Regions from separate parts of the Variovorax palleresanus genome, predicted to be linked through region 2. Evidence: predicted binding sites of a transcription regulator. Region 2 holds the regulator's gene; each other region holds the start of a gene.
The links. The regulator LexA, encoded in region 2, represses DNA repair genes until DNA is damaged. The targets are predictions, from matches to a motif close to ACTGTATNNNNATACAGT.
Positions count from the first base shown of each region.

Region 1 (9,973 bases), 4.2 Mb from region 2:
CGCAGCACAGATTCCTGCCTTCCATTTGCGCTCCCGCGATGGCGCCGCCGAAGAGAACCTGGTGCTCGCCGGCATCTGGCGCCGGGCCTGGATCGCGGCCAACCGCCGGGCCACCGTCATCGAGCCCATCACGCATTGGCTGCGGCGCGTGCAAACCGAATTCGTGCCGCCCGCCGACGTGGTGCTGGCCGAGCGCGACGGCCAGGTACTCGCCTTTATGGTGCTGCTGGCGCGTCGCGAATACGTGGCACAGCTCTTTGTCGAACCCCATCTGCGCAACCAGGGTCTCGGGCAGGCGCTGCTCGACGAAGCCAGCGTGCGCATGCCGTTCGGCTGGAAGCTGCACGTGGCCACCAGCAACACCGCGGCTCAGCGCTTCTACGAGCGTTACGGCCTGGAGCGCGGCGCCGTCGACCGGCACCCGTCCAGCGGACGCGAACGGGTCGCCTACCATTGGTATCCGACGAGCCCGCCACGCCAATCAAGACGCATCGGCTGAGCGCTCTTCCTTTCTGTTTCTCCATGCGCATCGATCACATCGCCCTCTGGACCACCGACCTCGAACGCTGCAAGCGCTTCTACATCGACTACTTTGGCGCCACGGCCGGCGCTGGCTATGTCAATCCGGCCAAGGGCTTTGCGTCCTGCTTCCTGAGCCTGGGCGACGGTGCCCGGATCGAAGCCATGACCACCCGCACGCTCTCGCCCGTGCCCGCCGAACCCGGCGCCCAGCGCATGGGCTGGACGCACCTGGCCATCAGCGTGGGTTCCGATGCGGCGGTGGACGCGCTCACGCAACGCCTGAAAGCCGACGGCTACCCGCTGCTCGACGGGCCCCGCCGCACCGGCGACGGCTACTACGAGAGCGTGGTGCTCGACCCGGACGGCAACCGCATCGAGATCACCGCATGAGCCGCTTGCGATGAGTGAATTCGTCGAAAGCCTGCACGAGATTTTCGAGCGCTTCGGCCGCATCGAGGCGCGCCGCATGTTCGGAGGCCACGGCATCTTTCATGAGGGACGGATGATCGCGATCATCGTCAAGGACACGCTCTACCTCAAGTCGGACGCCACCAGCGCCGAGCATTTCGACAAGCAGAACCTGCCGCCCTTCACCTACGAACGCAAAGGCAAGACGATGCCGATGTCGTACCGGCAAGCGCCCGCCGATCTCTTCGAAGACCGCGAAGAAGCCGCGCTCTGGGGCCGGCGCGCCTACGAGGCGGCCCTGCGTTCGGGCCACCCGCCAAAGAAAAAACCCGCAAGGAAAGCCCCAGTGAAGACAAAGAAAGCAGCCTCCCCTTGAGCGACGACACACTCGCTTTGCCGCCCCTTCCCGAGCGCGAGCAGATCGCGCTGCTCGAAGCCTTCGAAGGCCTGGGACTGAAAGACATCGTGGTCGTTTCCACGCTGGCCGAGGCCGAGCGCGCTGCCGCTGCGTTGCTGGCCGCCGGCGTTGCCGGCTTCGACACCGAATCCAAGCCCACCTTCGCAAAGAACGAAGTGTCCAGCGGCCCGCACGTGGTGCAGTTCTCCACGCGCGAAACCGCCTGGCTCTTTCAGCTGCACCGCACCGAATGCAATCCGGTGGTGGCCGCGCTGATTGCTTCCACCGAACTCAGGAAGGTCGGCTTCGGCCTTTCGACCGACCTCACGCTGATACGCAACCGCCTCAACATCGAGCCCAAGGCGGTGTTCGACATCGACAGCGAGTTCCGCCGCCGCGGCTACCGCAAGTCGGTGGGCGTGAAGGCGGCCGTGGCGCTGGTGTTCAACCGGCGCTTCGTCAAGTCGCGCAAGGCCACCACGTCGAACTGGGCCAACAGGCAACTGACGGAAGCGCAGATCCGCTATGCGGCCAACGACGCCTATGCGTCGATCCGCGTGTTCGATGCGCTGTTCGCCTAGTCCCGCCCCGCCTCCAGGATCGCCTGCGCCAGCCGCTTCGGGTTGGAGAAGAACATCTCGTGGCTGCCGGGGCACTCCACCAGCCTGAAGAGGCCGAGCCGCTCCGACAGGCGCGGATGCCACGGCAGGCTGTGCGGCATGGCCGTGTCCTGCTGGCAGTTGACGTAGGACTTGCCGATCTGCAGCGCCGCCAGCGGCTCGCGCAGCCGGATCTTGTCGGTGAAGGTGCGGTAGGGATGCGGGTTCAGCTGCTCGTAGCTGGCCTGCGCCAGCGGCAGGTCGGCGTCGTTGATGAACGCCTCGCGCCAGACTTCGAACGGCAGGCTCACCGCGTTGCCGTTGGCCGCAGCCACGGCGTCGAACATCGCGACGTAGTGCGGCGGCGCCATGTCGTTGAGCGATTCGCCATCGAGCGGCACGAAGGCGTTGACGTAGACCAGGCGCCTGAGCCGAGGCGCAATGCGATCCGCCACGCCCGAGATCACCATGCCGCCGTAGCTGTGGCCCACCAGGCGAACCTCGGCCAGGTCTTGGTCCTCGATGAAGCGGACGGCCGAGTCGATCGCTTCATCCAGGCCGATGCGCGAGCGGTCGTCGCCCGCGCGGTTGCCCACGAGCGTGGGGCAATGCACCACGTGGCCGGCCTCGCGCAGGCCGGCGGCCACGGCCTCCATCTCGCCGCCGGTGTGCCAGGCGCCGTGGATCAGAACATAGGTGTCGGACATGTGTATCTCCTTCTTCGTCGTCATTGAATAAAGACGACTTTAGGAAACACGATGCGGCGCGAATGGCCGCTGGCTGCCAGCCTTGTGGCCGATTGACGCCCGCCGCCTGCCCCGCTTTTCTCAACGCTGGCGTCGCAAGGCGCCAGGGGTCAGGCCCAGATGCCGGCGGCATTGGCGAACGAAGTGCGATGCGTCGGTCAACCCGACGCGAAAGCCGATGTCCGCAATGCCCAGGCGATCGAAGCGAGGGTCGCCAAGCATGCGCCGCGCCACCTGCATGCGAAAGCCGGTCAGCGCGGCCGCGAAGGTGGTCGCCCCGTCGCTCAGGCTGCGGTGCAGGCTGCGCTCCGAGATGCCCAGTCCGCGCGCCACGCTGGCAGCCGTCAGGCCGGGCTCGGCATGCCGTTCGCGCGTGGCGTCGAGCACGCGGCGGCGCAGCGCGGCACGGGCGCCTTCGCCCGGTGCGGCCGGGCCGCCCGCATCGGCCGCGGCGCCGGTGGCGAGCGCGAGCAACCCGCCGAGTTGGTCGGTCAGCAACGCCACAGGCAGCGGCGGCTTCAGCGCGCCCTGCGGCGAAAGCTCCTGGGCAAAACAGCTCAGCACGCGGCCCCAGCCCGATTGCCCGTCGATGCGCCGCGCCACCTGGTCGCCGGCATCCGGAAGCCACGACTCCACCCACGCGGTGGGCAGTTCGAGCGACAGCGTATCGGCGGACTGGAGCAGGTGCAATTCGTAGCAGCGCCGGGAGTCGACCAGCACCACGTCGCCCGGCAGCATGCGCGCCGAGCGGCCGTCCTGCACGGCGACCCAGGGCGAATCGGTCTTGCACAACAGGTAGTAATAGTTGCTGCGGCTGTGGGCAATGGCATGCCGTGTGCGGTACACGTCCTGCGCGCTGCCGCGCACCCGGTTCACGCCGATGGCGCCGAGCGGCGCGGATTCGAGCGTGGCCCCGAAGCTGCCGGCACAGGAACTGGTCACGTCCATCTCGAGGAAGCCTTCGCAGACGGCGCCGATCCAGTAGTCGAGCCGCTGCGGCGGCGGCACGGCGTCGGTGGACCAGGTGTGGATCGCTGGGGAGGCAATCGCGGGCGAGGCATTTCCGTTCATCGCGCCAACATACCCAAGCCGCGAGCGCTTGCCAAGCGGGTATAGACGCCCTCCGATGGCAGCCCCGGGGCACCCCCGGCACAATGCCCGTCACATTTACCGCAGACGAAAGAAGAGCCATGAGCAAGGACAAAAGCGATTTCGGATTGATCGGCCTGGCCGTGATGGGCCAGAACCTGGTGCTGAACGTGGAAAGCCGCGGCTTCCAGGTCAGTGTGTACAACCGCACCCAAGCCACCACCGAAGCCTTCGTGGCGGAGAACCCCGGCAAGAAGCTGGTCGGCGCCAGGACGCTCGAGGAGTTTGTGCAGAGCCTCGCCCGGCCGCGCAAGATCCAGATCATGGTGAAGGCCGGCGCACCGGTCGACCAGGTCATCGAGCAGCTGATTCCGCTGCTCGACAAGGACGACATCGTCATCGACGGCGGCAACAGCCTCTACACCGACACCGAACGCCGCGACGCCTACCTCCAAGCCAAGGGCCTGCGCTTCATCGGTGCGGGCGTGTCGGGCGGCGAAGAAGGCGCGCGCAAGGGTCCGTCGATCATGCCGGGCGGGCCGCTTTCCACCTGGGAAGTGATGAAGCCGATTTTCGAGAGCATTGCGGCCAAGGTGGACGGCGAGCCCTGCGTGATCCACATCGGCCCCGGCGGCGCGGGCCACTACGTGAAGATGGTGCACAACGGCATCGAGTACGGCGACATGCAGCTGATCTGCGAGGCCTACAGCCTGTTCAAGGCCGCAGGCTTCACCACCGACGAGATGGCCGCCATCTTCAACGAATGGAACGAGGGCGAGCTGCAGAGCTACCTGATCCAGATCACCGCCAAGGCGCTGGAGCAGAAAGACCCGGAAACCGGCCAGCCGATCGTCGATCTCATCCTCGACAAGGCCGGCCAGAAGGGCACAGGCCAGTGGACGCTCCTCAACGCGGCCGAGAACGCGGTGGTCATCAGCACCATCAACGCCGCGGTCGAGGCGCGCGTGCTGTCGTCGCAGAAAAAAGCGCGGGTGGCGGCCAGCAAGGTGTTGCAGGGGCCGAAGATCGAGCTCTCGCTCGACAAGAAGGCGCTGGTGGCCAAGGTGCACGACGCGCTCTATGCGTCGAAGGTCATCAGCTACACGCAGGGCTTCGACCTCGTCCAGACCATGGGCGAGAAGAAGGAGTGGAAGCTCGACCTCGGCCGCATCGCGGCCATCTGGCGCGGCGGCTGCATCATTCGCGCCCGCTTCCTGAACCGCATCACCGACGCCTACCGCACCGACCCCGCCCTCGGCAACCTCATGCTCGACCCCTTCTTCAAGGACCTGCTCAACCGCACGCAGCAGAACTGGCGCGAAGTGGTGGCGCTGGCAGTGAGCAATGGCATTCCGGTGCCGGCGTTCAGCGCCTCGCTGGCCTACTACGACAGCTACCGCACGGAGCGCTTGCCGGCCAACCTGCTGCAGGCGCAGCGCGACTTCTTCGGTGCCCACACGTACGAGCGCGTCGACAAGCCCGAAGGCCAGTTCTTCCACACCGACTGGCCTGAAGTCATCGGCTGATCCAAGGGCTTGCCGCCGGCGCGGCTTACCAAGCGGCGCTCATCACGCCCTGCTCGGCGGCGATCCAGTCGCGCACCGGCGGCGGCAGCGCATGCGCTGGCGGCACCAGCCCCATGGCGGCGTACGACTCGAGGTTGGACACCAGCCCGCCGTGTCCCACCGCGGCGCCCTTCATGTAGCCGGCGGCGCAGACCTTGTCGTCCTTGACGAACTCGAAGCGCATGTAGTTCCATTGCTGGTCGGTCGCGTCGAGCCGGAAACGCAGCGTGTACACGTCGAAGGGGTTCAGGCCGCGCCGGTAGCTGATGAGCGAACCGCCCGACATCGGCCGCCAGCCCTGGCGCAGCATGGTGGCGGCAAAGCCGGTGCGCACGAAGTATTCGACCAGCATCAGGTCGATGATCGTCAGGTAGCGGCCGTTGTTCATGTGGCCGTTGATGTCGAGGTCATTGGGCAGCACGCGCAGCCGCCGCTCCAGCGTGTCGCCCGGAGCCAGGCGCGGTGCGCGCCAGGCCCGCAGCAGGGTCATCAGCAGGCGGAGGTAGAGGTTCATGGCGCGACTAGAATTGGTTCGACAATGAACAGTATATGTTCAATACTGAACGATATCGAATGGCCACCGCAAAACCCCCGAAGTCCGGAAAACCCGACAGAGCTCCCTCGTCGCCCCACGGCACGCTCGCCTGGCTGGCGGTGGTGCGGGCCTACAACCTCTGCGATGCGGTCATGACCTCGCGGCTCGCTGCCATCGGGCTGCGCGTCGGCGAACACGAGGTGCTGGCCACCATCGCCACCACGCCGGGCATCACGCAGCAGGCGCTCGCGGCGCGCTGCTTCGTCGCCAAGAGCGGCGTCAGCATGCTGCTCACGCAGATGGAAGCCAGGGGCTGGGTGCGGCGCGAAAGCGACAGCGCCGATGCGCGCATCCGGCGGCTCACGCTCACGCCTGACGGCATGGCCATGGCACAGAAGGGCCTGGCGGTCCAGGCCGAGTTGGTCACGGCGATGGTGGCGCCGGCCACCGAGGAAGAGCTGAAAACAGTCGCCGACACGATGGACCGCGTGTCCGTGGTGCTCGAGGCGCTGCGCGCCGGCAGCAAGGACTAATCGGCGGGCAGCCAGGCCTTCACCTGCGCGACCAACTGGCCCAATGGCGCGGTCGCATCGAGCGCGAGCACACCCGGCTCGCCGACCGGTGATTCGAGCGTCGCGAACTGGTTGGCGACCAGGCTCGCCGGAAACGTGTGCTCGCCCGCACCGGCCCGCGCGGCCACGCGGCTTTCGGCTTCGGCGCGCTCGATCTCCATGAACACGAAGCGCAGTCCCGGCACGCCCGCGCGCAACTGGTCCCGGTAGCTCTGCTTGAGCGCCGAACAGGTGAGCACCGCACCCTGCGACGCATTGGCCAACGTATGCGCCAGCGTCGCGAGCCAGCCGGCGCGGTCGGCGTCGGTCAGCGCGATGCCTCGGCTCATCTTCTCGACGTTGGCCGGCGGGTGGTAGTCGTCGCCCTCGATCAGCGGCAGCCCGAACCCGACCGCCAGCGCAGCCCCGAGGCTGGATTTGCCGCAGCCCGAAACCCCCATCACGACCAGCCATACCCCGTTCATAGATACCTTTTCTGGCGCAACCACGGGGCATTCCCCGTGCATCGGCCGAACTTGAATCTACTTCCAAATCGACCTCTTCATGAGGCAAAACTTTTTCCGCCGAAAGCAGGGAGTTCCGATGGCGAACGGCATCGGCATTGACCGGCCCTAGAACAGGATGCCCTGCCCCGCCGCGCCAGGTGGCCGGAACGCACTGAGGTCGAGCGCAATGCGCTCGCGGTTGAAGCCGATGCGGTTCGCCGCCTTCTCGAAGCGCTGGCGAATCAGGTCGGCCCACAACCCGGAGCCCTTCATGCGCGTGGCAAAGTCAGCGTCGTAGTCCTTGCCGCCGCGCATCTCGTGGATGCGGGCCATGATGCGGTCCGCGCGCTGCGGGTAGTGCAGCTGGAGCCATTCCTTGAAGAGCGGCGCCACCTCCCACGGCAGCCGGATGACGGTGTAGAAGGCACTGCGCGCACCGGCCTCCCATGCGGCCTCGAGCACCTGTTCCATGTCTTCGTTGACGAAGGGAATCTGCGGCGCCACGCTCACCCCCACCGGCACGCCCGCCTCGGCCAACGTGCGGATGGTGCGCAGCCGCCGGTGCGGCGCGGCGGCGCGCGGCTCCAGCTTGCGGGCCAGTTCGCCGTCGAGCGTGGTCACGGTGATGTACACGGCGGCCAGGTGCTCGGCGGCCATGGGTGCGATCAGGTCGAGGTCGCGCTCCACCGCGCTCGATTTGGTGACCAGCGCAAACGGATGCCGTGTTTCCTTCAGCAGCTCGATCACCGAACGGGTGAGCCGCAGCTCGCGTTCGATCGGTTGGTAGCAGTCGGTGGCGGTGCCGATGGCGACGTGGCTCGGCTTGTAGCTCTTGCGGTCGAGTTCGCTGCGCAGCACCTCCACGATGTTGCGCTTGGCGATGAGCTTGGTTTCGAAGTCGAGCCCCGGCGAGAGATTGAGATAGCTGTGCGTGGGCCGGGCAAAGCAGTAGATGCAGCCATGCTCGCAACCGCGGTACGGGTTGAGCGAACGATCGAAGGAAATATCGGGGGAGTCGTTTTCGTTCAGCACCGACTTCACGTCCTCGAAGCGCACCTCGGTGGCGAGCGGCGGCAGCTCTTCGGCTTCGGCAGCGCCTTCTTCGAGCGTGCCCCAGCCGTCGTCGAAAGCGTTGCGCTCGTCGCGCGAAAAACGGTGCGCCAGGCGCGTGGCGGCGCCGCGGCCCTTGATGGCGTGGATGGGAATGTGGGCGGCGGGCATGGCAGATCCTTTCTCTTTGAATACTGTTTATTTGTACAGTATTCCAATTGCACCTGCCGAGCAAACGAATTTTCATTTCTCTCTTGACAGAAATTTCTAAAATCCTAGACTTCGAGGCATGGAACTCACCGACATCCAACGCAAGTTCGTTCTCCACTGGGGGGAAATGGGCTCGATGTGGGGCGTCAACCGCACGGTCTCGCAAATCCATGCGCTGCTGTTCGCACGCGGCAAGCCCATGCACGCGGAAGAACTCTCCGAGACGCTTGGCGTGGCCCGCTCCAACGTGAGCAACAGCCTGAAAGAACTGCAGGCGTGGAACCTGGTGCGCGTCACCCACATCCTGGGCGACCGGCGCGACTATTTCGAGACCAGTGTCGACGTGTGGGAACTGTTCCGCACCGTGGTGCGCGAGCGCAAGGAGCGCGAATTCGACCCCACCATCCGCGTGCTGCGCGAGATCGTCTCCAGCCCCGACTTCCTGAAGGAGCCGGCCGATGCGCAAGACCGCATCCGCTCCACCATGGACCTGATGAGCAAGCTCGCCACCTGGGCCGACGAGATGCTGCGGCTCTCGCCCGGCACACTCGACAAGGTGCTGACGCTCGGCGCCAGCGTGCAGAAGTTCGTTCGCGGGGATGCCCCGGCGCCGACGACTCCGGCCTCGAAGAAGGACGACGACGACCCCGACGCCCATCACGCCAGCCTGCCCATGATCTGAGTCCTTTTTTTTGCCTGATTATTTCTGTTTTGACAGAAACAACGAAAAACCCAACATGCACCTCACCGCCGCCTACCCGCTCACCGTGTATTTCGACGCCACCTGCATCCTCTGCACGGCGGAAATGAGCGCAATGAAGACGCGGGATTCAGCCGCCCGGCTGGAACTCGTCGACTGCTCGCCCCCCGGGTTCGATGCCGGGCCGGCGCCGCGCGAGGCCTTGATGACGGCCATCCACGTGGTCGACGCGGCGGGCCGGGTGTTCGTCGGCGTTCCCGCCATCCGGGCTTGCCGCGATGCCGTCGGGTTGCCGAGTGGCAGCTTCCTGCTCGACCTGCCATGGGTCGCGCCGTTCGCCGACCGCGCCTATGGCGTGCTTGCGCGCAACCGCTACCGGCTGCCGCGCTGGCTGGTGGCCCTGCTTGCCGGCAAGGCGGCGCGGTCGTCCCGCACCTGCGCCAGCGGCAACTGCCGGATCTGAAAAAAGGAGCTTTCATGCCGAATGTCTTCCAGCCCGATTTCCGCGTGCCTCGAATGGCCGGTGCGGCCGACGCGCCCTCGCCCGAAACCGCGCAGCCCATCACCAAGGCCGACACGCAGGACTATTTCACCGAGGTGGCGGACGACTACCGCGCCTGGAGCCCCAGCTACAACATGCACTTCGGCTTCTGGCGGCTCGGGCTGAACCCGCTGCGGCGCGAAGGCATGCTGGTGGAAATGAACCGCGCGGTCGGCCGCGCGCTGAAGCTCGACGAGCCCCGGTCCACGCAGGAGGCGCCGCAACGCCGCTGCGTGATCGACCTCGGCTGCGGCGCCGGCGCCACCGCACGCACGCTGGTGGGCGACAACCCTTCGCTGTATGCCGTCACGGTCACCAACGTGCCGGTGCAGAACAGCATCGCCGTGCGGCTCGACGCGGGTGCCGGCGTGGCCGACCGCATGGCGCACATCGAGGCCGACTACACGCGCACCGGCCTGCCCACCGCAAAGGCCGACGGCGCCTGGGCCGTGGAAAGCGCCTGCTACGCCAGCGGCACGTCCAAGGCCGATTTCGTGCGCGAGGCGGCCCGCCTGCTGAAGCCGGGTGCGCGGCTTGCGGTGGTCGACGGCTTC
Region 1 is NZ_JBJNVP010000002.1:4,382,031-4,392,003, reverse strand. Features, by position in the region: gene ACJ7Z0_RS24450 (GNAT family N-acetyltransferase) at 1-499, shown strand, start outside; gene ACJ7Z0_RS24445 (VOC family protein) at 523-912, shown strand; gene ACJ7Z0_RS24440 (TfoX/Sxy family protein) at 923-1,306, shown strand; gene ACJ7Z0_RS24435 (3'-5' exonuclease) at 1,303-1,908, shown strand; gene ACJ7Z0_RS24430 (alpha/beta fold hydrolase) at 1,905-2,633, opposite strand; gene ACJ7Z0_RS24425 (AraC-like ligand-binding domain-containing protein) at 2,754-3,743, opposite strand; gene gnd (decarboxylating NADP(+)-dependent phosphogluconate dehydrogenase) at 3,863-5,287, shown strand; gene ACJ7Z0_RS24415 (thioesterase family protein) at 5,313-5,840, opposite strand; gene ACJ7Z0_RS24410 (MarR family winged helix-turn-helix transcriptional regulator) at 5,900-6,394, shown strand; gene ACJ7Z0_RS24405 (gluconokinase) at 6,391-6,897, opposite strand; gene ACJ7Z0_RS24400 (PA0069 family radical SAM protein) at 7,045-8,139, opposite strand; gene ACJ7Z0_RS24395 (GbsR/MarR family transcriptional regulator) at 8,258-8,860, shown strand; gene ACJ7Z0_RS24390 (thiol-disulfide oxidoreductase DCC family protein) at 8,916-9,341, shown strand; gene ACJ7Z0_RS24385 (SAM-dependent methyltransferase) at 9,356-9,973, shown strand, end outside.
Region 1: the regulator LexA is predicted to act here: its motif matches at 8,162-8,179, upstream of ACJ7Z0_RS24400 (PA0069 family radical SAM protein).

Region 2 (9,973 bases):
ATCGTGGCGGTGTCCGCCGACGGTCGCTATTCGATCAACAAGACGCCTCTGCCAGACCGCAACGTGGCGACGGTGGCCGCCGCGCTGGGTGCGGCAGCCACGGGCGGCAAGGACAGCGTGGTGATCATCAGCGCCGACGCGAGCAGCCCGCACCAGTCCGTGATCACGGTGATGGAAGCCGCACGCCGCGCGGGCCTGGTGCAGATCACGTTCGCAGCCCAATCGACGGCCCAAGCAGGGCACTGAGTGCCGTTGCAGGGCCGCAGCACTCCCGGCAACAGCCGCGCGGCCAGTGCGCCCGCTTCGCGGCTGCAGCGTGCCTGGCTGCACCGCGGTGCGTTGGCCTGCATGCTGTGGCCGCTGTCGCTGCTCTATGCGGCGCTGTTCGCGCTGCGGCGCTGGCTCTATCGACAAGGTTGGCTGCAAACGGACCGCGTGTCCGTCCCGGTGATCGTGGTCGGCAACGTCATTGCGGGCGGCGCCGGCAAGACGCCGGTGGTGATGGCCGTGGTTCGGCATCTGCAGGCTCGCGGCCTGCGCACCGGCGTGGTGTCGCGCGGCTACGGCCGCCGCACCGACGACTGCCGTGAAGTGGAGGACGAAAGCGATCCGCAAGATGTTGGCGACGAGCCCGCGCTGATCCGCCGTGCCACCGGCGCGCCCGTGTTCGTGGCGCGGCGCCGCGTCGAGGCCGCGCGCGCCCTGCTTGCCCGGCACCCGGCCACGCAGGTCATCGTGAGCGACGACGGGCTGCAGCACCTGGCGCTCGCTCGCGACGTCGAAATCTGCGTGTTCGACGACCGCGGCGTGGGCAACGGCTGGCGGCTGCCCGCGGGCCCCTTGCGCGAGCGCTGGCCGCGTCCGTGCGACCTGGTGCTCCATAGCGGCGAGCACCCGGCATTCGAGGACGGCTACACCGCCACTCGCGCCCTGGCACAAGACGCGGTTGCGAGCGACGGAAAACGCACACCGCTCGATGCCCTGGCCGGCAAACCGGTGATCGCGCTTGCGGCCATTGCGCGGCCCGAGGCCTTCTTCGAGATGCTGCGCGCGCGCGGCCTCGCCCTGGCGGAGACGATCGCGCTGCCCGACCACTTCGACTTCGAGGGCTGGCAACGCCCTTCCGACCGTGATCTCCCTCTGGTCTGCACCGAGAAAGATGCCGTCAAGCTCTGGCGGCAAGCCCCGGATGCGCTGGCCGTGCCATTGCACTTCGTACCCGAGCCGCAATTCTTCGCGGCGCTCGATGCGAAGCTATCATCGCTCGATGGATCCCAAGCTGCTTGAACTGCTCGTCTGCCCCGTCACCAAGGGCCCGCTGACCTGGAACCCCGAAAAGCAGGAGCTCTGCTCGCGCAGCGCACGCCTGGCCTATCCGGTGCGCGACGGCATTCCCGTGCTGCTGGAGAACGAGGCGCGCACGCTGTCCGACGAAGAGCTGGGGCTGTGAGCGCGGCGCCAAGGGAGAACCAATGAGCTTCACCGTCCTGGTGCCGGCACGGCTGGCTTCGACGCGGCTGCCCAACAAACCGCTGGCGGACATTGCCGGCCTGCCCATGGTGGTGCGCGTCGCCCGGCGCGCGAGCCAATCCGGCGCGGCGCGCGTGGTGGTTGCCGGGGACGATCCTTCCATCGTCGCGGCCTGCACGGCACACGGCGTGCAGGCCATCCTGACGCGGCAGGACCATCCCAGCGGCACCGACCGGCTGGCCGAAGCCTGCGAGCAACTGGGCCTGGACGGCGACGATATCGTCGTCAACGTGCAGGGCGACGAACCACTGATCGACCCGGCCCTGATCGACGCGGTGGCCTCTGAGCTGGCAGCTCACCCGGAAGCCGCCATGAGCACGGCGGCCCACGAGATCGATTCGCTCGACGACTTTCTGAACCCGAACGTGGTGAAGGCCGTGCTCGATGCAAAGGGCAATGCGCTCTACTTCAGCCGCGCCCCCATTCCATGGTGGCGCGACGGCTCCACCGGCGGTGCGCCACCGGGCGTGCTCCCTTCGCCTCGGCCGCTGCGCCATATCGGCATCTACGGATACCGCGCCGGCTTCGTGCGCAAGTTTCCTTCGCTGGCGTCCGCCCCCATCGAGGCCACCGAAGCACTCGAACAATTGCGCGCGCTCTGGCATGGGCATCGCATCGCGGTGCATGTCAGCCAGGTGGCTCCCGGTCCGGGCATCGACACGCCCGAAGACCTTGCTCGCGTGCGCGCGGTCTTTGCAGCCCAGTTGGCCCCCTGAGTTGCATCAATATCCGTGGCGATTGACGGAAATTCTTCACGCTTACGCATGCTATCCTCGACGCAATTCCGCCTTGCACGGCTCTAGGGCCGGCGCTGGGTGCGACACAAGATCCAAGAACCCTCCGAGGACACCATGAGACTAATTTTGCTGGGCGCGCCCGGGGCGGGCAAAGGCACGCAAGCGGCTTTCATCTGCCAGAAGTACGGCATTCCTCAGATCTCGACCGGCGACATGCTGCGCGCCGCCGTCAAGGCCGGTACGCCGCTTGGCCAGCAGGCCAAGGCGGTGATGGAATCGGGTGGCCTGGTGAGTGATGACCTGATCATCAACCTCGTGAAAGAACGCATCGCGCAACCCGATTGCGCCGATGGCTTCCTGTTCGACGGCTTTCCGCGCACCATTCCGCAGGCCGACGCCATGAAGGCGGCCGGCGTCAAGCTCGACTACGTGCTCGAAATCGACGTGCCGTTCAGCGACATCATCGAACGCATGAGCGGCCGGCGCTCGCACCCCGCGTCGGGCCGCACCTACCACCTGAAGTTCAACCCGCCGAAGGTCGAGGGCAAGGATGACGTCACCGGCGAAGACCTGATTCAGCGCAAGGACGACGAGGAAGAAACCGTGCGCAAGCGGCTCGATGTCTACAGCCAGCAGACGCGTCCGCTGGTCGAGTACTACTCGGCCTGGGCCAAGGCCGATCCGGCCGCGGCGCCGAAGTACCGCGCCATCAGCGGCGTCGGCACGGTCGACGAAATCACCCAGCGCGCCCTCGCTGCCCTGAGCAGCTGAACGCGAGCCGCCGTCAGGCGGCAGTGGCTTCGAGCAGCTCCAGCATCAGCGCAATGCGAGCCTTGACGGGCGTCAGGGCACCGGCGTCCCGCAAGCGATCATCAGCTCTTGGCAGGATGCGCCCGCTCGCACAGCGTGTGGCGCGCAGCACGGCCACTCCCGCATCCTGGGCTCGCAGCGCGGCAGCCTCCAGCGCATGGTGCACCGTGCCATTGCCGGTCGCGGCCAGGACCAATCCCCGAATCGGCTCGGCCACGCCGGCTGCACGCTCCTGCAGCAGCAGATCGACGATGGCGCCAGTTGCGCCGGCATGGCTGGTGACGATCTCGACCCTCGGCCAGTGCGTTGCCGCGCCTGCCTTCGTTGCGGGAATCTTCGAAGCCGCACTCACCGGCAATCGCGGCCAGTCGCGAAGAAGCCGCACCGCCCCCTCTTCCACGTAGCCGATCGGGCCTGCATCGCCCGATGAAAACGCATCCGGTCGATAGGGGTGCACCTTCTGCACATCCAGCGAACCGTGGACCGTGCCCGCGCAGACCACCGTCACGCCCTGCGCTCCCGGCGTGGCCGCAACGGCGATGGCATCGCGCACATTCTGTGGGCCGTCGGGCGAAAGAGAACTCGCGGGACGCATGGCGCAGGCCAGGACCACGGGCTTGCCAGGTGCAAGCACCGCCTGGAGAAAGTAGGCCGTCTCTTCGATGGTGTCGGTGCCATGCGTGATCACCACGCCCGCCACGTCGGCCTCGGACAGCCAGAACGCGCAGCGCTGCGCAAGTTGCAGCCAGACATCGAAGCCCATGTCCTTGCTGTCGAGCTGCGCCACCTGCTCGGCTTCGAGCGCCACGCCATCGGGCGCATCGACGCCGCCGAGCAGGTCCGCCACGCCCACCTGCCCTGCGGTGTAGCCGATGTTGTCGCCGCCGCTGGCGGCGCGACCCGCAATGGTGCCGCCGGTGCCCAGCACCACGACGCGCCGCAGGCCGGACGAAAGGGAATTGACCATGCTTGCCAACTTTTAAAAACTGGTTAAAAATACAGGTACTGGATATTCAGCCAGTGCCGCAAGGAACCACATATGCAGTTCGCCGTGAAGCTTACCGCCCGCCAGCAGCAAATCCTGGACTTGATCCAGAGCGCCATCGCCCGTACCGGCGCTCCGCCCACGCGGGCCGAAATCGCCAGCGAGCTGGGTTTCAAGTCGGCCAATGCGGCCGAAGAGCACCTGCAGGCGCTGGCCCGCAAGGGCGTGATCGAACTCGTCAGCGGCACTTCGCGCGGCATTCGCCTCAAGGGCGATGCGCTGCGTTCGCTCAACGAGTCGCGCAACAACCAGTTTTCCCTCTCGCTGCCCGGCATGGCGCAGCTTGCGCTGCCACTCATCGGCCGCGTCGCGGCGGGCTCGCCCATCCTCGCGCAAGAGCACGTCGACCAGACCTACTACGTCGAGAACACGCTGTTCCAGCGCCAGCCCGATTACCTGCTGAAGGTGCGCGGCATGTCCATGCGCGACGCCGGCATCATGGACGGCGACCTGCTGGCGGTGCAAGCCACCAAGGAAGCGCGCAACGGCCAGATCGTGGTGGCCCGCCTCGGCGACGAGGTCACGGTCAAGCGCCTCAAGCGCAACAAGCAGGTCATCGAGCTGCACGCAGAGAACCCCGACTACCCGACCATCGTGGTCCAGCCCGGCGAACCCTTCGAAATCGAAGGCCTGGCGGTCGGCCTCATCCGCAACACCATGCTGATGTAGGCCCTGCGGCCTGCCGAAAGCAGCACCTCATTCGGCCGCAACAGGTGGCGGGCGTATGGCGCAAAGTCGCCATCACCCTGTTGCGTCCCTTCAAAGAAATCCTGCCTGTGTTCAACCTCAGACTTTTTTGGAGTTCACATGGGAATCGCCCTCCTCACCATCGTTGATTTGTGGATGCCGCTGCAATCGCTGGCAAGCCGCCTGCTGCCGGCACGCCGGCCCCGCCACCGCGACAATAGCGGCAGCGCCTCCGCCGGACTGCGCTACGTCGCGGTTCGGCCGGCCTGCACGGCGCGCCCCCACGGCGCCGCGGCACCCAATGCAGCACCAGCACCCAGCCGGCCGCTTCGCGTCATTCGCGTGGTCGACGGGCCCCAGGGCGAAAAGCGCAGCACCAACCGCATGGTGATCTCGGGGCGCATGGCCGACGTCTGCGCCGAACTCGATCGGCTGGCGGCGCTCGAAGCCATGGAGGCGGTCAGCACCGCACCACGCTCCACGCGCCTGCACTGAACCCGTGCAAGCCCCGGTGACCATGGCCGGGGGTGGGTATCCAAACGTTCACACGCGCGTCATGTCAATGCTGCGAGGCACAATGGCACGCCATGAACATTGTGATCCTCGACGATTACCAGGACGCCGTGCGCAAGCTGCGCTGCGCCGCCAAGCTGGACGCGTACGCGGCCAAGGTCTATACCAACACGGTCAAGGGCATCGGTCAACTTTCGGTTCGCCTGAAGGATGCCGACGTGATCGTGCTGATACGGGAGCGCACCCACATCTCGCGCCAGCTGATCGAAAAGCTGCCCAAGCTCAAGCTCATTTCGCAGACCGGGCGCGTGGGTGGCCACATCGACGTCACGGCCTGCACCGAGCGGGGCGTGGCAGTGGCCGAGGGCACCGGCTCTCCCCAGGCGCCGGCCGAGCTGACCTGGGCACTCATCATGGCGGCCATGCGCCGCCTGCCGCAGTACATCAGCAACCTCAAGCACGGGGCGTGGCAGCAGTCGGGGCTCAAATCGGCCTCGATGCCGCCCAATTTCGGGCTGGGTTCGGTGCTCAAGGGCAAGACGCTCTGCATCTGGGGCTATGGCCGCATCGGCCAGCTGGTGGCGCGCTACGGGCAGGCCTTCGGCATGCAGGTGGTCATCTGGGGCCGCGAGGCCAGCTGCGCCAAGGCCCGGTCCGACGGCTTCCAGGTAGCGCAGAACCGCCACGAGTTCTTTGCCGCCGCCGACGTGCTGTCGGTGCACCTGCGGCTCAACGAAGAAACCAGCGGCCTGGTCAAGCTCGAGGATCTTTCGCGCATGAAGCCGACCGCGCTCTTCGTCAACACCTCGCGCGCCGAACTGGTCGAGGCCGATGCGCTGCTGGCCGCGCTCAACCGCGGCCGGCCGGGGCTGGCCGCCGTCGACGTGTTCGAGAGCGAGCCGCCGCTGCAGGGCCATGCGCTGCTGCGGCTCGAAAACTGCATCTGCACGCCGCACATCGGCTATGTGGAGCAGGACAGCTACGAAAGCTATTTCGGCCAGGCTTTCGACAATGTCGTGAGCTTCATCAAGGGCAACCCCACCAACATCGTGAATCCCGGCGCGCTGCAGGTTCGCCGGTGATCTCATGAGCCGCCGGGCCGCCCCAAGGCGGATACCGCAGACGAAGGCGAAGGTCCTTCAGTGAGCCGGCCGGCGCCCCGGGGCGCGCTCTGGGCGCTGCTGGCCGGCAATTTCGTGATCGGCACGGGCGTGATGGTGGTGCCCGGCACGCTCAATGAGATCAGCACGTCGCTTGCCGTCACCGTTGCAGCTGCCGGCCAGCTGATCACGGCCGCCGCGATCGTGATGTGCCTCGGTGCGCCGCTGCTGGCGGCCGTGGTCGCGGGCTGGGATCGCCGCCAGTTGCTCGCCCTCACCCTCGTCTGGTACGCCGCCGGGCATGTGGTCGCGGCCTTGATGCCGAGCTTCGGCGCCCTGCTGCCGGTGCGCATGCTCACGGTGGTGGCACCGGCCATCTTCACGCCCCAGGCCGCGGCCTGCGCCGGCATGCTGGTGCCGCCGGAGCAGCGCGGACGCGCCGTGACTTTCGTTTTTCTCGGCTGGTCGATGGCCTCGGTGCTGGGCCTCCCCCTTGGCGCGCTGATTGGCGGCCACCTGGGCTGGCGCACGGCTTTCCTGGCCGTTGCGCTGCTCAGCATCGCGAGCGCGGCGTCGATCTGGCTGACCCTGCCGCGAGGCATCCGGCCCGCGGCACTGACGGCGGCAGCCTGGTCGCGCGTGCTCCGCAGCCCGGTGCTGATGGGCATCGTTTCGGTCACCGCCCTGCAGGGTGCCGGCCAGTTCGTTCTGTTCAGCTATTTCGGCCCGCTGCTGAAGCGAAACTTCGGCGCGGATCCCACCACGCTGAGCCTGATGTGGGCCCTGTTCGGCGCCTTCGGCCTGGTTGGCAACATGCTGGTGAGCCGGTTCATCGACCGTGCGGGCGCCGGCCGCATGGTGCTCGTGACCAGTTCATTGATTGCACTCAGCCTCTTTCTCTGGCCCTGGGCCGGCACACTCCCATGGCTGGCGGCGGTACTCGTGCCCTGGGGCCTGGGCTGCTTCGCGACCAATTCGGCGCAGCAGGCGCGGCTGGTGGGCCTGGCCCCCGCTCTCGCGCCGGGCTCCGTGGCGCTCAACAGCTCGGGCATCTACATCGGCCAGGCCGTCGGTGCCGGACTGGGCGGATGGCTGCTTGCCAACGATGCGGTGGCTTGGATGAACTGGGTCGGTTTCGCCTTGCTGCTGCTGGCCATCGGCCTGAGCGTGGCCATCGAGCGCAGCCGCCGCGCGGCCTGAAGCGCGGACCCGCGTAAAACCCGGCACGCCCCCGAGGCCCGTGGCTGCAAAATCGAAGGCTGCGCAACTCCGGGCCCGGCGCCTGCAAGCAGGCCCGGACCCATCAACCAGCGAAAATCTTTTTCAATGACAGTGAACTACACCCGGATCGGCGTCGTCGGCGCCGGCGCCATGGGTCGAGGCATCGCCCAGATCGCTGCCCAGGCGGGCAGCGAAGTGCTGCTGCTCGACAGTTTTGCAGGCGCGGCCGAACGCGGGCGTGAAGCCCTCGCGGCCCAATGGAACAAGCTGCACGAGAAGGGCAAGATCGACGCCGCGGCGCGCGATGCCCAGATCGCCCGCGTCAAGGCGGTCGATTCGGTTGCGGCCCTGGCCCAGTGCGACCTCGTGATCGAAGCGGTGGTCGAAGACCTCGAGGTCAAGCGCTCGCTGTTCCGCGAACTCGAATCGGTGGTCGCGCCCACGGCCACGCTCGCCACCAACACCTCGTCGCTGTCGGTCACCGCCATTGCGGCCGGGCTCAGGCAGCCGGAGCGCGTGGCGGGCTTTCACTTCTTCAACCCCGTGCCGCTGATGAAGGTGGTCGAGGTGGTGGCCGGCTTCAAGACCTCCACCGAAGTCTGCAAACAGCTTGCCGGCTATGCGGTGCAGATGGGCCATAGCGCCGTGCAGGCGCAGGACACGCCGGGCTTCATCGTCAACCACGCCGGGCGCGGCTACGGCACCGAGGCACTGCGCATCGTGGGAGAAGGCGTGGCCGACTTCGCCACCGTCGACCGCATCCTCAAGGAGCAGGCCGGCTTTCGCCTGGGCCCGTTCGAGCTGCTGGACCTGACGGCGCTCGACGTGTCGCACCCGGTGATGGAGTCGATCTATCACCAGTACTACGAGGAGCCGCGCTTCCGACCCAGCGTGATCACGGCCCAGCGCCTTGCGGCGGGCGTGCTGGGCCGCAAGACCAACGAAGGCTTCTACAGCTACAACGACGGCGTGATGCAGCAGGTTCCCGAAGCCGCACCGCCCACGCTCTCCGAGCTGCCTTCCGTCTGGGTCTCGCCCCGCGCCGCGCGCCGGGCCGAGTTGCTGCGGCTGGTCAACGCCTTGGGCGCCCAGATCGACAGCGGTGCCACGGCCGCGCCCACGTCGCTCATCCTGGTGGCGCCGCTGGGCTTCGACGTGACCACGGTGGCCGCTGTCGAGCGCCTGGATGCCACGCGCACCGTCGGCATCGACATGCTGATCGACGATGCCGCCACCAAGCGCCGCGTGCTCGCCACCAACCCGGCCACGCGGCGCGACATCCGCGATGTGGCGCACGCCCTCTTCGCACGCGACGGCAAGGCCGTGAGCGTGATCCGCGACAGCGGCGGCTTCGTCACGCAGCGCGTGATCGGCAACATCGTGAACATTGCCGCCGACATGTGCCAGCAGCGCGTCTGCTCACCGGCTGATCTCGAAACCGCGGTTCAGCTGGGGCTGGGTTACCCGCGCGGCCCGCTGGCCATGGGCAACCTGTATGGCCCCACCAACATGCTCGAGGTGCTGTTCAACCTGCAGACCGTCTACGGCGATCCGCGCTATCGCCCGAGCCCGTGGCTGCGCCGCCGCGGCGCGCTGGGCCTGAGCCTGCTGCACGAAGAAGAATAAACAAGCCAACCCCAACGAAAGCATCACAGCGATGACCGCCGAACTGAAGAGCACCAGCGAGGGACGCACCATGGTGCTCACCATCGCCAACCCGACCCAGCGCAATGCGCTGGGCCCCGAGATCTACGCCGCGGGCATCGAGGCGCTCAACGGCGCCGAGAGCAGCGAGGAGATCCGCAGCGTCGTCATCGTGGGCGAAGGCGCATGGTTCTGCGCCGGAGGCTCGCTGCAGCGGCTATCCGACAACCGCCAGCGCGACCCTTCGGTGCAGGCCGAAAGCATCGAGGGCCTGCACAACTGGATCGATTCCATCCGTGCCTTCCCCAAGCCGATCATCGCGGCAGTCGAGGGCGCGGCGGCAGGCGCAGGTTTCTCGCTCGCATTGGCCTGCGATTTCGTCGTGGCCGCACGCGATGCGGTTTTTGCGGCGTCCTACAGCAACGTCGCACTGTCGCCCGACGGCGGCCTGAGCTGGCACCTGGGCCAGGCCTTGCCGCGCCAGCTGGCGAGCGAATGGCTGATGTGCGGCGAACGCATCGGCGCGCCACGGCTGCATGCGCTGGGGCTCGTCAATGAACTGAGCGAAAACGGCCAGGCGCTCGCCAGCGCGTTGGCGCTGGCAACCCGGCTCAACGCTCGCGCGCCAAACTCGCTTGCCAGCATCAAGGAGCTGCTGAGCGAGGCGCGCGGCACCACGTTCGCAT
Region 2 is NZ_JBJNVP010000002.1:180,149-190,121, forward strand. Features, by position in the region: gene ACJ7Z0_RS04655 (ExbD/TolR family protein) at 1-246, shown strand, start outside; gene lpxK (tetraacyldisaccharide 4'-kinase) at 349-1,287, shown strand; gene ACJ7Z0_RS04665 (Trm112 family protein) at 1,268-1,450, shown strand; gene kdsB (3-deoxy-manno-octulosonate cytidylyltransferase) at 1,473-2,246, shown strand; gene adk (adenylate kinase) at 2,382-3,038, shown strand; gene ACJ7Z0_RS04680 (asparaginase) at 3,052-4,044, opposite strand; gene lexA (transcriptional repressor LexA) at 4,117-4,791, shown strand; gene ACJ7Z0_RS04690 (hypothetical protein) at 4,930-5,304, shown strand; gene ACJ7Z0_RS04695 (D-2-hydroxyacid dehydrogenase family protein) at 5,397-6,404, shown strand; gene ACJ7Z0_RS04700 (MFS transporter) at 6,465-7,622, shown strand; gene ACJ7Z0_RS04705 (3-hydroxyacyl-CoA dehydrogenase) at 7,749-9,269, shown strand; gene ACJ7Z0_RS04710 (oxepin-CoA hydrolase, alternative type) at 9,301-9,973, shown strand, end outside.

Region 3 (9,973 bases), 2.3 Mb from region 2:
GCATGATGCCGATCTTGATTTCGTCGGGCGTGATGAGGCCGGGGCAGTTGGGGCCCAGCAGCAAGGTCTTCTTGCCGCCGGCCGCTTCCTTGGCCTTCATCTTGTTGCGCACTTCGAGCATGTCGCGAACCGGAATGCCTTCGGTGATGCAGATCGCCAGGTCCAGGTCGGCCTCGACGGCTTCCCAGATGGCGGCGGCTGCGCCTGCCGGCGGCACGTAGATCACCGACACGGTGGCGCCGGTTTGCGAGGCGGCGTCCTTCACCGAACCGAAGATCGGGATGTTGAAGATCGACTCGCCGGCCTTCTTGGGGTTCACGCCCGCGACGAAGCAGTTCTTGCCGTTCGCGTATTCCTGGCACTTTTCGGTGTGGAACTGGCCGGTCTTGCCGGTAATGCCTTGCGTGATGACTTTGGTGTCTTTGTTGATGTAGATCGACATGACTTGTTCCTTAGGCCTTTTTCACTGCTGCGACGACCTTCTGGGCCGCGTCCGCCATGGTGTCGGCGCTGATGATGGGCAGGCCCGAATCGGCCAGCAGCTTCTTGCCTTCGACTTCGTTGGTGCCCTTCATGCGCACGACCAGCGGCACTTGCAGGTTCACGGCCTTGCAGGCTGCGATCACGCCGGTGGCGATGGTGTCGCACTTCATGATGCCGCCGAAGATGTTGACGAGGATGGCCTCGACGTTCTTGTTCTTCAGCATGATCTTGAAGGCTTCGGTGACCTTCTCGGGGGTGGCGCCGCCGCCCACGTCCAAAAAGTTGGCCGGCTCGCCGCCGAACAGCTTGATGGTGTCCATGGTGGCCATGGCCAGGCCGGCACCGTTCACCAGGCAGCCGATGTTGCCGTCCAGGCTGATGTAGGCCAGGTCGAACTTCGAGGCTTCCACTTCGGCCGCGTCTTCTTCGTCGAGGTCGCGCAGGGCCACGATTTCGGGGTGGCGGAACAGCGCGTTGCTGTCGAAGTTGAACTTGGCGTCCAGCGCCATGACGTTGCCCTTGCTGTCACGGTTGAGCGGGTTGATCTCGACCAGCGAGGCGTCCGTCTCCATGTAGCAGGCGTAGAGCTTCTTCAGGATGTCGACCGTTTGCGCGGTCGAGTCGGCCGGCATGCCGATGCCGTCGGCGATCTGCTTGGCTTGCGCGTCGGTCAGGCCTTCCTTGGGGTCGGCGAACACCGTGATGATCTTCTCGGGCGAGGAGTGGGCCACTTCCTCGATGTCCATGCCGCCTTCGCTCGAAGCGATGAACGCGACCTTCTGGGTCGCGCGGTCGGTCACGGCCGAAACGTAGTATTCCTTGTTGATGTCGGCGCCATCTTCGATGTAGAGGCGGCGCACCTTCTGGCCTTCGGGGCCGGTCTGGTGAGTCTTGAGCTGCATGCCGAGGATCTCGCCGGCGAGCTTCTTGACGTCTTCGATGGATTTCGCGACCTTGACGCCGCCACCCTTGCCGCGGCCACCCGCGTGGATCTGGGCCTTGACGACCCAGACCGGGCCTCCAAGTTTCTGGGCGGCCTCGACCGCCTCCTGAACCGTATAGGCCGGGATGCCGCGCGGCACCGGCACGCCGAACTTGGCAAGGATTTCCTTGCCTTGGTACTCGTGAATCTTCATGAGGGATGTCTCTCGGAAGGAGGAAGTTGAGAACGGGAGATCTGGGGTCTGAGGCGTCTTTGGCTCTGTTGCTCGCGGGCGACGGCAGCCTGACGGCTGGGGGCGGCGAACAACCGCGGACTGTATCATGGTGCGCCGCACCAATCCCGACGTGTCCTTGCGGTCAATACGTACTTTCTTCTAGCCACACTACGCATACTCCGATATGGCCAAGGTTTTCATCGACGGCGAAGCCGGTACCACCGGCCTGCAGATTCGCGAACGGCTCCAGACGATGCCGCAGATCGAACTCGTGAGCATCGCGCCCGAGCTGCGAAAAGACGTGAACGCCAAGCGCGAGCTGATGGCCGGCGTCGACCTCGTGGTGCTGTGCCTGCACGACGACGCCGCCCGCGAATCGGTGGCGCTGATCGACCAGTTGCAAGGCAAGAAGCCCAAGATCATCGACGCCTCCACCGCGCACCGCGTGGCGCCCGGCTGGGTGTTCGGCTTTCCCGAACTCGCCGAGGGCCACTGGCAGGCCGTGGCCAAGGCCGACCGCGTCGGCAACCCCGGCTGCTACGCGACCGGCGCCATCGCCATGGTGCGGCCGCTGGTCGACGCCGGCCTGCTGCCCGCCGACTTCCCGATCTCGCTGCCTTCGGTCAGCGGCTATTCGGGTGGCGGCCGGGCCATGATCGAGGACTACGAGAGCGGCAAGGCGCCGCTTTTCGAGACCTACGCGCTCGGCCTCAAGCACAAGCACATCCCTGAAATCATGAAGTACACCGGCCTCACCCGCCGGCCGGTCTTCATTCCTTCGGTGGGCAACTTCAAGCAGGGCATGCTCGTGCAACTGCCGCTGCACCTCGACCTGCTGCCCGGCAAGCCGAAGTCCGGCGACCTGCACGACGCCCTGGCTGCGCACTACGCCAGGAGCAACACGCCCGAGCAGTTCGTCAAAGTGCTGCCGCCCACCGAGGACGGCAAGCTCGACGCGCTGGCGCTGAACGACACCAACCAGCTCGAGATCCGCGTGTTCCCGAACGAGGACCACCGCCACGCCGTGGTGATCGCGCGCCTGGACAACCTCGGCAAAGGCGCCAGCGGCGCCGCGGTGCAGAACCTGAAGCTGATGCTGGCGCTCTGAGCGCCAGCCGTTTGCAATTCGCCTCGGTTCAGTTGACGAGCCAGAGGCCCACGCCCAGCAGAACGGCGTGCGCGCCCAGCGCAATGTAGAGCGGCTTGCGCGATGGCGTCGACATCTCCTGCAAGGTCTCGTTGATGCGGCGCGTGAGCAGCGCGCGCAAGGCCGGGTCTTGCGCAGCACCCTCCGCTGCCACCGGCTCTCCGTGCGCCGCACGGCCTTGCTGCCATTCGGCCAGCATGTCGCTCATCGGCAGCCGGTTGAGCACAAAGCCGACCACCGAGCGCACGGCCTTGCCTTCGCCCAGAACCGGCGCAAGCTGCTTGCTCAAGGCATCGACCGACAGCCAGTCGGCGGCGCGCTGCAGCGTGCCGTGGGTACGGGGCATGGATTCGATGCGGCCCGCGATCGCACCGGCCAGGCGCTCGGACACGGCCTCGCCGCGCGCGGCCACCAGGTGCTGCATCGCCTTGGCTCGGCCTTGCTGCACACCCAGCATCACGTAGACGACAACGAAAAGAAGCAGCAGCACCGCGACCAGCAGCGGCGGCGACGTGACCAGCGCAAGCACCGCGCCGGCGCCGCCCGCGCGTGCCGCCGTGTTGCCGGGGCCGTGCAGCTGGCCCAGGTAATAGAAGAAAGCGCCGCCGCCGAGAATCAGCGCGAGCAGGCCGCCCTTGATGACCGAGCCGACGAAAGCGGCCCCGGCCTTGGCGCCCGTGCGCACGAGCGACGGCTGACCAGCAGGTCCTGAAGACATGGGATTTCCTCCTCCGAAGTTTTGTGAAGGCGGTCCTCGCACGGGACCGGCCGGCGCCGATCATGCCATCGGGTTGGGCCCACAGCACGGCGCCGGCTGGCGCGCGGCAATGTGGCCGGCGATTCAGCCGGCTTCGAGCAGGTGCCGCAGCGACTGCAAGTCGCGCGCGATCCACCCGGCATCGCGCTCGAAGGCCGCATCGTCCATGTGCGGCTGGCGCAGCAGCGTGAACTGCAGCTCGCAAATGCCCGGCGCGACGCCGATCACGCGGAACGGCAGATAGATTTCGGGCACGCCTTCGGGCGCCACCCAATGGTCGAGCACGCCGAAATCGTTGGCGGGTGCGAAGCGCAGGCGGGCTTCGCCGTCGGGCGTCGTGGCCATCCAGTGATCGCCATGAGGGACCAATGTGCTCTTGGCCAGGCCGCTGGCCCAGTCGGGCAGCCGCGCCGGCTCGGAGGCCAGCGCATAGGCGCGGCGCCAGTCGCAGGCCACGCGCTGCGTGACGACGCGGGACTGCACGGCATCTTCATTCGCTTGATTCGTCGTTGTCGGCATCGAAATCGCTCCTGAGTACCTTGGCCACCACGGCGCCCGAAAAACCGCGCGCCAGCAGAAACCGTGTTTGCCTGGCGCGCTCCTTCGCATCAGCGGGGGGCGCGTCGAAACGGCGGCGCCAGAGGGCCGTGGCGCGCTCCACTTCGGTATCTTGCAGGCTGGCCACGGCCGCTGCAATGGCGTCCGGCGCAATGCCCTTGGCCTGCAGCTCCTGGCGCACCCGCAAGGCGCCCGACCGGGCAGCGCGCTGGTTGAGCACCGAGGCCACCACGCGCGGCTCGCTGATGAAGTCCTTGGCGGCCAGCTCGTCGAGCGCGCGGGCCAGCGTGCCGGGTTCTTCTTCGTGCCGGGCCAGCTTGCGCTCCAGCTCGGCGCGCGAATGTTCGCGCTGGCTCAGGAGCCGTAATGCGCGGCCTTTGAGGGAGGGGGCGCCGAAAGCCATGCCTTATGGTCGCTTGCGCGGCCCCGCAGGAGGCCGCGTGTACTTGTGCTTGCTTACTCGCCCTTGTCGGCCTTCTCCGCCTTGGCCGCCTTCGCGGGCTTCTCGGCTTTTTCGGGCGCGGGGGCGCCGGCATCGGCCGCCAGCAGCGGAATGCCCAGCGACTCGCGCACCTTGTTCTCGATTTCGCGCGACAGCTCGGGGTTCTCGCGCAGGAACTCGCGGGCGTTGTCGCGGCCCTGGCCGATCTTTTCGCCGTTGTAGGCGTACCAGGCCCCCGACTTGTCGAGGATCTTGGCGGTCACGCCCATGTCGATGATTTCGCCTTCGCGGCTGATGCCTTCGCCAAACAGGATGTCGAACTCGGCCGTCTTGAACGGAGGGCTGACCTTGTTCTTCACCACCTTGACCTTGGTTTCATTGCCGATGGCCTCGTCGCCCTTCTTGATGGTGCCGATGCGGCGGATGTCCAGGCGCACCGAGGCGTAGAACTTCAGCGCATTGCCGCCGGTGGTGGTTTCGGGCGAGCCGAACATCACGCCGATCTTCATGCGGATCTGGTTGATGAAGATGACCATGCAGTTGGTCTTCTTGATGGTGGCGGTGAGCTTGCGCAGCGCCTGGCTCATCAGGCGGGCCTGCAGGCCGGGCAGCGAGTCGCCCATTTCGCCTTCGATTTCGGCCTTGGGCGTGAGCGCAGCGACCGAGTCGATGACGATCAGGTCGACGGCGCCCGAGCGCACCAGCGAATCGACGATTTCGAGCGCCTGCTCGCCGGTGTCGGGCTGGCTGATCAGCAGGTCGGACAGGTTCACGCCGAGCTTCTGGGCGTACTGCACGTCGAGCGCATGCTCGGCGTCGACGAAGGCGCAGGTGCCCGCCTGCTTTTGCATGGCGGCGATGACCTGCAGCGTGAGCGTGGTCTTGCCCGAGGATTCCGGGCCGTAGATTTCGATGACGCGGCCGCGCGGCAGGCCGCCCACGCCCAGCGCGATGTCCAGGCCCAGCGAGCCGGTGGAGACCACCTGGATGTCCTCGAGCGCCTCGCCTTCGCCGAGCCGCATGATCGTGCCCTTGCCGAACTGCTTTTCGATCTGGGCCAGTGCGGCCTGCAAGGCCTTGGCCTTTTCGCTGTTGGCGACCGAGATGCTTGCGCCCTTGACAACTGCGTCCATGTGGAAATCTCCTTGAAAATCAACGGTTTGTGTGTGACTGCCATCCATCTGCTTTTAATCACAGGCTGGATGCTTGAACAGTAGTGTAGGGGTTGATTGGTTTGAGTAAACCCATTTTTTGGTCAGTTTGCTTTACTATTTAGTCGATGGCCGAAACCGCTTTTCCAACCGATCCCGACGCCTGGCGGCAAACCCACCTGGGCCGCCTGCTGGGCCATGCGATGCGCCGCTTCGACGAGCGCGTGCTCGAACTCATGGCGCACGACGTCGACGTGCCGCTGGCGCTGTCGAACCTTGCCGCCCGGGCCCAGGTGAGCGCCGCGCACATCCACATCACGCGGCACCTGGCGCGCGAGGGTTCGCGCCTGACCGAGATGGCCGAGCGCGCCGGCATGACCAAGCAGGCCATGGGCGCGCTGGTGGACCAGTGCGAGGCGTGGGGCCTCGTCACGCGTGGGCCCGACCCGCTCGATGCGCGGGCGCGGCAGGTGCTTTTCACTGCCGACGGGCTGGCGTGGCTCGACGCCTTCCGCGGCGCGGTGACGCAGGCCGAGCGCGAATTCCGCGCCAGCGTCGGCAATGACGTTGCCACCGTGGTCACCATCGGCCTGGAAGCGTACACAGAGGAGGGCTAGACTCGGCCGGGAGAGACAGAGACATATGTGAACGCGGCGCCAGCGCGGTGCCCGAACGGCCGGAGGTGGCTCATGCGGATTCTGATTGCCGAAGACGACCAGGTGCTGGCCGATGCCCTGCTGCGCAGCCTGCGGACCTCGGGCGCGGCGGTCGACCATGTGGCGAACGGCTCGCAGGCCGATGCCGCGCTCATGACGCACAGCGAGTTCGACCTTTTGATCCTCGATCTCGGACTGCCCAACCTCCATGGCATCGAGATTCTGAAGCGCCTGCGCGCGCGCGGCTCGCAACTGCCCGTGCTGGTGCTCACCGCGGCCGACAGCGTGGAAGAACGCGTCAAGGGCCTGGACCACGGCGCCGACGACTACATGGCCAAACCCTTCAGCCTGCAGGAGCTCGAAGCGCGCGTGCGGGCGCTCACGCGGCGCGGCATGGGCGCCACCAGCAACACCATCCGGCACGGCCCGCTGGTGTACGACCAGGCCGGCCGGGTGGCCACCATCGACGGCAAGATGGTCGAGCTCTCGGCGCGAGAACTCGGCCTGCTCGAAGTGCTGCTGCAGCGCGCCGGCCGCCTGGTCAGCAAGGACCAGCTGGTGGAGCGCCTGTGCGAGTGGGGCGAGGAAGTGAGCCTGAACGCGATCGAGGTGTACATCCACCGCCTGCGCAAGAAGATCGAGAAAGGGCCAGTGCGCATCGCCACCGTTCGCGGCCTCGGCTACTGCCTGGAAAAAATCCAGCAATGACGCCCGGGCATGCCCGGCGGCTCGGGAGGCCGTAAGCCTTGAAACTGTTTCAGCGCGCCCAGCGCTCCCTGTTCGGCGAGATCCTCGACTGGATGCTCACGCCGCTGCTGCTGCTGGTGCCGGTGAGCATCGGCGTCACGTGGCTGGTGGCACAGGGCATTGCCAATGCGCCCTTCGACCGCGCGCTCGAATACAACGTGCAGACGCTGGCGCGGCTCGTCACGGTGCAGCAGGGCCAGACGCAGTTCGTGCTGCCGCAGCCGGCGCGCGAGATCTTGCGCGCCGACGGCGCCGACCGCGTCTACTACCAGTTGCTCGACAGCCACGGCAAGCTGCTCAGCGGCGAGCCCGACGTGCCCCACCCCAACACCGACGAGCCGCCGGTCACCGGCGTGGTCACGCTTCGCAACGGCGAAATGCGAGGCAAGCAGGTTCGCGTGGCCTCGCTCTGGCTGGCCGACGGCAACGACGATTCGGCCCCGGCCCTGCTGCAGGTGGCCGAGACGCGCGAGAAGCAGTCGGTGCTGGCCACCGAAATCATCAAGGGCGTGCTGCTGCCGCAGTTCGCCATCCTGCCGCTGGCCGTGCTGCTGATCTGGCTGGCGCTGGTGCGCGGCATCAAGCCGCTGTCGGTCGTGGAGGCGCGCATCCGCGAGCGGCGCCCGGGCGACCTGAGCCCGCTCGACGAGTCGTCGGTGCCGCTCGAGGTGGTGCCGCTGGTGTCTTCGGTCAACGAGCTGCTCGACAAGCTCAACGATTCGATCCACACGCAAAAGCGCTTCCTGGCCGACGCAGCGCACCAGCTCAAGACGCCGCTCGCGGGCCTGCGCATGCAGGCCGACCTGGCCCAGCGCGAAGGCGCCAACGCCGACGAACTCAAGAAGTCGCTCAAGCAGATCGGCCGCGCGAGCGTGCGCGCCACCCACACGGTGAACCAGCTGCTTTCGCTGGCGCGCGCCGAAAGCACCGGCGCCGGCACCGGCCGCCAGCCCTGCGACCTGGCACGGCTCACCATCGAGGTGGTGCGCGAAGCGGTGCCGCGCGCCATCGAAAAGCGCATCGACCTGGGCTACGACGGCGCCGAGGCCGGCGCGCCCGGCGTGGTGATCGAAGGCAACCCGACCCTGCTGAAGGAACTGGCGCGCAACCTGCTCGACAACGCGATCAACTACACGCCATCGACCGCCGAGCGGCCCGGCGTGATCACCGCGCGCGTGCTGGCCGACCCCTTCGGCCACGTGGTGCTGCTGCAGGTGGAAGACAACGGCCCGGGCATTGCGGAATCCGATCGCGAGCTGGTGTTCGAGCCGTTCTACCGCGTGCTGGGTAACGAAGCCGACGGCTCGGGGCTGGGCCTGCCGATCGTGCGCGAGATCGCCAACCAGCACCATGCGCAGGTCAAGCTCGAAGACGCGCACCCGGGCCGGCAGCCGCCAGGCGCCCGCTTCACGGTGCGCTTCGCGGACGAAGAAGGAGCGCCCTGAGGCGCACAACGGACGCGCCCGGTCAGGGAGCGGCGCTGCTGCTCTTGCCGTCCTTGCGTATCTGGAGCCAGTCGGGATGAACCTGGCGCGCGAGGCGCTGCGGTTCGCGCTCGTTGAGGCTCGCGGGCGCCAAGCCAAAGCCGGCCAGATCGCCGCGCGACCACAGCCAGTAGCCGGCATTGGCAAGGAGCAGGGCAATCAGCACGAGGCGCAGTTTCATCGTGAATCTCAAAAGGCCATGCCGCGCGGACGCACGCTGACCTCGTCGCTCGAGATCATCTGCAGGCCGTCGGCCGTGCGCACCTGCAGTTCGCCGCCCCAGGCGACGCCCTCGCACAAGCCGACGCTGCCGTCGCTGAGCTGGACCTCGCGCCCCCGCAGCGCGTCGCGCGCGGCAAAGCGCTCGGCAAATGGCACGAAACCCTCGGCCTCGAAAACCTGCACGCCGCGCACCAGCGGTGCGGCCAGCTCGGCAAGCACCTCGGGCGCGGTGACGCCGGGGCGCCATTGGCGCAGCCACGCGGGCGGGGTGCGCATGCCCTCGGCTTCGCGCGGGCCGATGTTGATGCCGATGCCGATCACCAGGTAGCGCGGCACGGCCGGCCCCTCGGCACGGCCCACGTGCGGCATGGCGGTTTCGATCAGGATGCCCGCGAGCTTGCGGTCGTCCACCCACAGGTCGTTGGGCCACTTGAGCGCGACTTTCGCATCGCCCGAGGGGTCGAGGCTTTCGGCCACACTGACGCCCACGGCCAGCGAGAGGCCCGACCAGTCGCGCGGCGCAAGCGGCAGGCCCAGCGAGAAGGTGAGGGAAGCGGCGCCGTCTTCGCTTTGCTGCGCACTCTGCCAGGGCCGGCCGAGCCGGCCGCGCCCGGCGGTCTGGCGCTCGGCCACCAGCAGCACCGGCGGGGTGTGGCCGGCGCGCGCGCGGCGCATCAGCTCGGTGTTGGTCGAATCGATTTCGGCCACGGCCTCGATCGCAAAGCCGGGCAGCAGCGGCGCCACCGCCGCGGCAATCCGGTCTTCGAGCCAGGCGGTCTGGGTGCCCATGCTCAGCCCTTGCCGGCCTCGTCCTTCCTGGACTTCTTTTTTTCCGACTTCTTTTCGGCCTTCTTCTCGGCTTTTTTGTCCGCCTTTTTGGCTTCCTTTTTCTCGGCCTTTTTCTTCTCGGCCTTCTTTTTGGCCTTTTTCTTCTTTTTCTTTTCTTCGTCTTCGTCCTTGGGCGTCAGCAAGGTGCCGCGGCAACTCTCCGAGCCGCACCAGCAGGGAAACTCGGCCAGCAGCTTTGGCGTGTAGGGCTCGTCGATGATCAGGCCGTAGTCGTAGTTGAGCTCTTCTCCTGCAGCGATGTTTCGCAGCGCCTTGATATAAACGCGCCCATTGACCTCGTCGGCCTCGCAGTTCGGCTCGCAGGAATGATTGATCCAGCG
Region 3 is NZ_JBJNVP010000002.1:2,455,476-2,465,448, forward strand. Features, by position in the region: gene sucD (succinate--CoA ligase subunit alpha) at 1-442, opposite strand, end outside; gene sucC (ADP-forming succinate--CoA ligase subunit beta) at 453-1,619, opposite strand; gene argC (N-acetyl-gamma-glutamyl-phosphate reductase) at 1,825-2,748, shown strand; gene ACJ7Z0_RS15505 (hypothetical protein) at 2,777-3,505, opposite strand; gene ACJ7Z0_RS15510 (SRPBCC family protein) at 3,629-4,027, opposite strand; gene recX (recombination regulator RecX) at 4,035-4,505, opposite strand; gene recA (recombinase RecA) at 4,559-5,677, opposite strand; gene ACJ7Z0_RS15525 (MarR family winged helix-turn-helix transcriptional regulator) at 5,824-6,312, shown strand; gene ACJ7Z0_RS15530 (response regulator) at 6,385-7,059, shown strand; gene ACJ7Z0_RS15535 (sensor histidine kinase) at 7,098-8,543, shown strand; gene ACJ7Z0_RS15540 (sporulation protein) at 8,566-8,763, opposite strand; gene ACJ7Z0_RS15545 (biotin--[acetyl-CoA-carboxylase] ligase) at 8,772-9,593, opposite strand; gene ACJ7Z0_RS15550 (SET domain-containing protein) at 9,596-9,973, opposite strand, start outside.
Region 3: the regulator LexA is predicted to act here: its motif matches at 5,742-5,759, upstream of recA (recombinase RecA).